One region of the Synechococcus sp. Cu2B8-bc1011 genome, then DNA from elsewhere that is predicted to be linked to it. Evidence: predicted binding sites of a transcription regulator. Region 1 holds the regulator's gene; the other holds the start of a gene.

Region 1 (3,417 bases):
CTCGCCATCGCAACGGGATCGGCGGTTAGCAGAGCCGCACCACGCCCGAGCTCCTGCAAATCCGCGACAAGAGCTTCGTCTCCAAGTTGGTGCAGAGCATCCAGCTGAGATACATCCAGGGACTGCTCCAGCACACCACGGCTGGAGGCGATTAGAAGCAGGTCATCGTCGATCAAGGCGGTAGCGATGGGTTGTGGCTCTCGACCAAGCAGCGCTCCGCGGCCGCTGATCACACCAATACCGCGATAGCGACTGATTTGCAGATCGGTTCCAGCCAAACTGCGGGTTTGCCAAAAGCGTTGGAGAAAACGCTTGGCACCGTCTTGATCAAGGCTGGTGAGGGCAAGCACCCAACCCGCCGGTGCATCGGAGACCGGAGCAATCAAAGACAGGCTGACCTGGGGACCGATCCAATCCGCGAGTTCCCCCACAAAATCCAAACCCGCAAGGGCAAAGGCTCCATCCCGCAATTGCTGCGTGCTGTCACGCGCTTGGCGTCGGCGTGAGACGGGTGCCACCGCCTGGGCATACGCAGGCATGCGTACAGGATCAGCGAGCCAATGCAAACTGAGCGATGCGTCTCTAGGTACAAACCGAGCGGCTCGTGGCAACACGAGGGGTTGCCCGACAAGTTTGAGGGGACTCTGCTCTGCCATCACCCACCACAAGCCCAATGCGGTGGTTAGCAGCAACACCACCGCTGCAGCGATAGCTAATAGGAAGGAACGCGCCTTCATGACGCAGCAGGCGTGGGTATGACCTCATCTTTATTCATGATGAATCCCATGACATCCTCTTCACCCCAATCCATCAGCGCCAGAGGCCTTCAAGAGTGGCTGTCGAGCGGCACCTCCCTTCAGCTCGTGGATGTTCGTGAGCATTCCGAAGTGGAAATCGCTCCCTTCCCCGGACAGGTGGAACATTTACCGCTGAGCGAATCCAATCTGTGGCTCTCCGAGCTGACCACAAGGCTGACGACCAGCAAGCCCATCGTGGTGATTTGTCACGCCGGGATCCGCAGCAGGAACTTTGGTTGCTGGCTCTTAGAGCAAGGACAGGGGTACGACGTTTGGAACTTGGAAGGTGGCATTCATGCCTGGAGTGTGGAGGTTGACCCCAACGTTCCCCGCTACTGAGCAGCGGTTCATGACAACGGGACCAATCCGAGCGGAAACCTCCGTACGATCTCGATGCTGATTGTGTGCCTGTGCAGCCGCTGCCCCGCCGACAACAGGAGGTACTCAGGGCCACGGTGCACCACTACGTCGACACCATTGAGCCAGTGGGAAGCCGCACCCTGGTTCAAAGGTTCGATCTGCAAGCCAGTGCTGCCACCGTGCGTTCAGCCATGGGGGCCCTAGAGCAACGGGGTCTTCTGACCCAACCACACACATCTGCGGGACGAGTTCCGAGCCCAAGTGGATACCGGCATTACGTGGATTGCTTGCTCCCTAGGCCCGGAGCAATCGCCCAACATCTCGATCAGGAGCTCACCCAACTCAGCCTTCGCTGGGCAGCTCTTGATGACCTGCTCCAAAACATGGCCAGGAGGCTCACCGACTTCACGGGACTGATGAGCCTGATCACTCATCCCACCCAGAGACAACCGGCACTGGAAGCCATCCGACTGGTTCGTAGCGAAGAGCGCTTGCTAGTGATGTTGGTGAAAAATTCCAGCCAAGCCAGTCACCTCAATCTGCGGCTGCCCCACGGCAGTGAACATCAAATCGAAGCGATGGATCAGTGGGCGCGCCGGCAGCTCGACAGCAACGGCAGTTTGAATTGGAATGCACTTCCAAGAGAACTGCAGGCCTGCGGCAGGGCCCTCCGGGATGCCATCGACAGCCATCAGACCTTGGAGACGACTCAAGAGACCAAGGCCTTATTTCACGGAGTGTCTCGTCTCGTCGCGGAGCCCGAATTCAGCCAAAGCGCCAAGGTCAGACCACTTCTAGAACTAATGGATCAAAGTCCCGCAGCCCTGACCCTCTCCGCTCCCGGTCCTGGCTGCGGCGTCTGGATTGGCCAAGAACATCCCGAACAAGCTCTTCACCAATGCTCAGTGGTCCAAGCCACTTACACGAGCGCCACTGATGGAGTCGGGCACGTGGCACTTGTGGGTCCGATGCGGATGGCCTATGCCACAGCACTTGCTGCAGTGAAGAGTGCAGCACATCGTCTCGACTATCTCCTGAACTGACATGGGGTTTTGCTCGTCCGTGCAAGCGATGGGGAAGAAGCCCGACCCATCGTCAATCACCTCGTCAACGAAGGCTTCGTGAGCATTGCCGTAGCGAATCAGAACGACGCCTATGGGAACGATGTACTTGCCAGCAGATTGAAAGCCTTACGGACCCATGATCTCGGCTCTGTCAGCACAGCCGCTTTGCAGCGAACCGCGGCATCAGGTGCTTCGTTGCGAAGGTGAGGAGTACTCGTGAACCGAAGCAATGCTCGAGAACGAATCACATCGAGATTGTCTCTTCGAGGAAATTGAACCAGAAAATATCTAAGACAACGATCACGAGAATTAATCAAAAGCCCCAAAAATTCAAGCTGATACCCAAACTTATTGGGGCACTTCAACAATCAGTGAAGCACTGTGTTTAAAGCTGGTTTCCGAGTTTTTCTGCCACGGTGTTCACATCTTTATCACCACGACCAGAACAATTAATCACAATTTCACTGCCGTTGGGAAGCGTTGGGCACAGCATTTCCAACCAAGCAAACGCATGGGCCGTTTCCAACGCTGGAATGATTCCCTCCAACTCACTCACGAGCCGTAAAGCTGCGATCGCCTCATCGTCGGTCACGGCACCGTATTCAGCGCGGCCGATTTCCCGCAGATAGCTGTGCTCTGGCCCCACACCGGGGTAATCAAGACCAGCGCTGATGGAATGCGCTTCCTGCACCTGGCCGTCCTGATCTTGAAGCAGCAGGCTCATCGCCCCGTGCAGCACACCCACTCGGCCCTCAGTAATCGTGGCGGCATGTCGTCCGGTTGCCACTCCATCTCCAGCAGCCTCAACGCCAATCAGGCGAATAGAAGTGTCTTCAACAAACGGATGGAACAGACCCATGGCATTGGAACCTCCACCCACACACGCCAACAACACATCAGGGAGCCGCCCAAAGGCTTCCATGCATTGCTCTCTGGCTTCGTTACCAATCACGGCATGGAAATCACGCACCAACATGGGATAGGGATGCGGGCCGGCCACAGATCCAAGGATGTAGTGGGTGGTTTCCACATTGGTCACCCAATCGCGGATGGCTTCGCTCGTAGCGTCTTTCAAGGTGGCCGTCCCTGCCGTAACAGACTGAACGGTGGCTCCCAATAAGCGCATGCGGAACACATTGAGCGCCTGACGACGCATGTCTTCAGCACCCATATAAACGACGCACTCCAGGCCGAAA
Region 2 (3,417 bases), 300 kb from region 1:
TCGCCGGACAGGTTGGCGGAAGCCCAGTCTTCCAAGGCTGGGGCCATGTGAGCCAAGGTTGTACCGCCACCAGGCACGATGCCCTCCTCAACGGCTGCCTTTGTCGCGTTGATGGCATCTTCCAGACGAAGTTTCTTGTCCTTCATCTCGGTTTCGGTGGCTGCTCCCACCTTCACAACAGCAACGCCACCAGCCAGTTTGGCAAGACGCTCCTGAAGCTTCTCTTTGTCATAGGTGGAATCGGTCTCATCCATCTGCTTCTTGATCTGCTCGCAACGGGTGCTCACAGCCACCTCATTGCCTTCGGCAACAATCGTGGTGGTGTCTTTGTTGATGGTGACGCGACGGGCAGTCCCCAACATCTCCAGCTTGGCGTTTTCAAGCTTCAGACCTTGGTCTTCCGTGATCAACTGACCGTTGGTCAGGACCGCCATATCTTCGATCATCGCCTTACGGCGATCACCGAAACCAGGAGCCTTCACTGCTGCCACATTGAGAACTCCGCGCAAGCGGTTCACGACCAAAGTGGCGAGGGCTTCTTTCTCGATGTCCTCAGCAATGATCAAGAGAGGCTTACCAGTTCGAGCAATTTGCTCAAGAACAGGTACCAGATCTTGTACCAAGCCAATCTTCTTGTCGGTTAAGAGGATGTAAGGCTCGTCCAGAACCGCTTCCATCCGCTCAGTGTCTGTCGCGAAATAAGGGGAGATATATCCCTTATCGAAACGCATCCCCTCAGTGACCTCAAGCTCAGTCTCCATGGATTTCCCTTCTTCAAGGGAAATCACACCTTCTTTGCCAACTTTATCCATGGCGTCAGCAATCATCTTGCCAACTTCTTCGTCATTGCCGGCAGAGATTGTGCCAACCTGAGCGATAGCGTTGCTGTCTGCAATCGGCTTTGCATTTTCTTGGATCTTTCCAACCAAGAAATCGGATGCCTTATCAATACCCTTCTTCAGGGTGATTGCATTAGCGCCGGCTGCCACATTGCGCAAGCCTGCTTTCACCATGGCATGAGCCAAAACAGTTGCTGTTGTGGTGCCGTCTCCAGCAGCGTCGTTGGTTTTGGATGCAGCCTGACGTATGAGAGCAACACCGGTGTTTTCGATGTGATCCTCAAGCTCGATCTCTTTAGCGATCGTGACTCCATCATTGATAATCTGAGGAGCACCAAATTTTTTCTCGAGCACCACATTTCGGCCTTTAGGACCGAGGGTTACTGCGACAGCTTCGGCAAGAATGTCAATGCCTTTTTCGAGAGCACGGCGAGCGTTCTCGTTATAGATAATGCGCTTAGCCATAAGAGGCGATTAAAAAGTTTGAGAGGAAAATTCAGGTATTTCTGAGATAAAACTCAGAGGTTTTGCGGTCAGCCCACCACAGCGAGGATGTCTTTCTCAGACAGGAGTACGTACTCGTCGCTACCAAGCTTGATGTCAGTACCGGCGTACTTGCTGTACAGCACCTTGTCGCCAATACCGACTTCAGGTGCCTGACGACTGCCATCGTCATTGGATTTGCCAGGACCAACCTGAACAACTTCGCCCACTTGAGGCTTTTCTTTTGCTGTGTCAGGAAGAAGGATGCCGCCTGCAGTTTTCTCCTCTGATTCAGAGATTTTTACGAAGACGCGGTCTCCAAGAGGCTTAACGGTGGAGACGCTGAGGGAAACAGCTGCCATGAGGATTTGAGAAGCAGGGACAGGGCGCTCGGCGCCACTCAAACGATGCGAGTTAGCACTCGAGGTCGTTGAGTGCCAAAACTAGATCCGTTCATGGGTCATGCACCAGCGCTGAGCTGTGCGGGTGACCGAACAGCCGAAGCAACATCAAGACAGTGTTAAGGTTCTGCCGCTCAGGAAGGGATCGTCCTGTTGCGCATCCCTCTCACTTCTCCTTACTTATGGCCGCTGCTGCTCCTGCCTCTACCGGTTCCAAGGGCGTTGTCCGTCAGGTAATCGGACCGGTTCTGGATGTGGAATTTCCAGCCGGCAAACTCCCGAAAATCCTTAATGCTTTGCGTATTGAGGGCACCAACACTGCTGGCGAAACCATTGGCCTAACCGCCGAAGTTCAGCAACTTCTTGGTGATCACAGAGTCCGTGCGGTTGCCATGAGTGGCACCGATGGCCTTGTGCGCGGAATGGAAGCCTTGGACACGGGTTCACCGATTGCCGTCCCCGTTGGCGAAGCCACATTGGGCCGAATCTTCAATGTGCTCGGCGAGCCCGTTGACGAGCAAGGCCCTGTTAATACCAAAGTCACGTCACCCATTCACCGGGAAGCTCCCAAACTCACTGAACTCGAAACCAAGCCCAAGGTGTTCGAGACAGGCATCAAAGTGATCGATCTCTTGGCGCCTTATCGCCAAGGAGGCAAGATCGGCCTCTTCGGTGGTGCTGGTGTCGGCAAGACCGTGTTGATTCAAGAACTGATCAACAACATCGCTAAAGAACACGGCGGCGTGTCCGTGTTCGGCGGCGTTGGTGAACGCACTCGCGAAGGCAACGACCTCTACGAAGAATTCAAGGAATCCGGCGTTATTAATGCCGACGATCTCTCGAAGTCCAAAGTGGCCCTCTGCTATGGCCAGATGAATGAGCCCCCTGGCGCTCGCATGCGCGTGGGCCTCTCAGCTCTGACCATGGCCGAGCACTTCCGCGATGTGAACAAGCAGGACGTTCTCCTCTTCGTCGACAACATTTTCCGCTTCGTGCAAGCCGGTTCTGAAGTTTCAGCTCTCCTGGGTCGCATGCCTTCAGCTGTGGGCTACCAACCCACCTTGGGAACAGACGTGGGTGCTCTTCAGGAGCGTGTTGCTTCCACTCTGGAAGGATCCATCACCTCAATTCAGGCCGTTTACGTTCCTGCTGACGATTTAACCGATCCGGCACCTGCCACGACCTTCGCTCACCTCGACGCCACAACGGTTCTGAACCGTGCCTTGGCTTCTAAAGGGATCTACCCCGCTGTGGATCCTCTTGATTCCACAAGCACCATGCTTCAGCCAGCAGTGGTGGGTGACGAGCACTACCGCACAGCACGTGCGGTTCAATCGACGCTGCAGCGTTACAAGGAGCTCCAGGACATCATCGCCATTCTTGGTTTGGATGAACTGTCTGAAGACGACCGCCAGACAGTGGATCGTGCTCGCAAAATCGAGAAGTTCCTTTCCCAGCCCTTCTTCGTTGCCGAAATCTTCACCGGCATGCCTGGCAAGTACGTGAAACTGGAAGACACAATTAGTGGCTTCAATCAAATTCTTGCTGGCGATCTTGACAACCTTCCAGAGCAGTCTTTCTATCTGGTCGGCAACATCGACGAAGTAAAAGCCAAAGCCGAGAAGATCGCGGCTGAATCCAAGTGATTGTCATCGGGGCGCTTGCGCCCCGAGCATGACCACCAACTCGCTTTC

The links. Region 1 encodes HrcA, which represses chaperone genes, less so after heat shock. Its sites were predicted from a motif close to TTAGCACTCNNNNNNNNNGAGTGCTAA; they were not measured.
Region 2: groES (co-chaperone GroES) is a predicted target of HrcA. The motif match lies at 1,737-1,763, and genes of this name have one in related genera.

What each region holds. Positions count from the first base shown of each region.
Region 1 is NZ_CP138915.1:272,942-276,358, forward strand. Features, by position in the region: gene SIC18_RS01485 (DUF3352 domain-containing protein) at 1-737, opposite strand, end outside; gene SIC18_RS01490 (rhodanese-like domain-containing protein) at 786-1,136, shown strand; gene hrcA (heat-inducible transcriptional repressor HrcA) at 1,208-2,200, shown strand; gene SIC18_RS01500 (hypothetical protein) at 2,210-2,428, shown strand; gene trpB (tryptophan synthase subunit beta) at 2,607-3,417, opposite strand, start outside.
Region 2 is NZ_CP138915.1:2,573,695-2,577,111, forward strand. Features, by position in the region: gene groL (chaperonin GroEL) at 1-1,304, opposite strand, end outside; gene groES (co-chaperone GroES) at 1,373-1,684, opposite strand; gene atpD (F0F1 ATP synthase subunit beta) at 1,906-3,369, shown strand.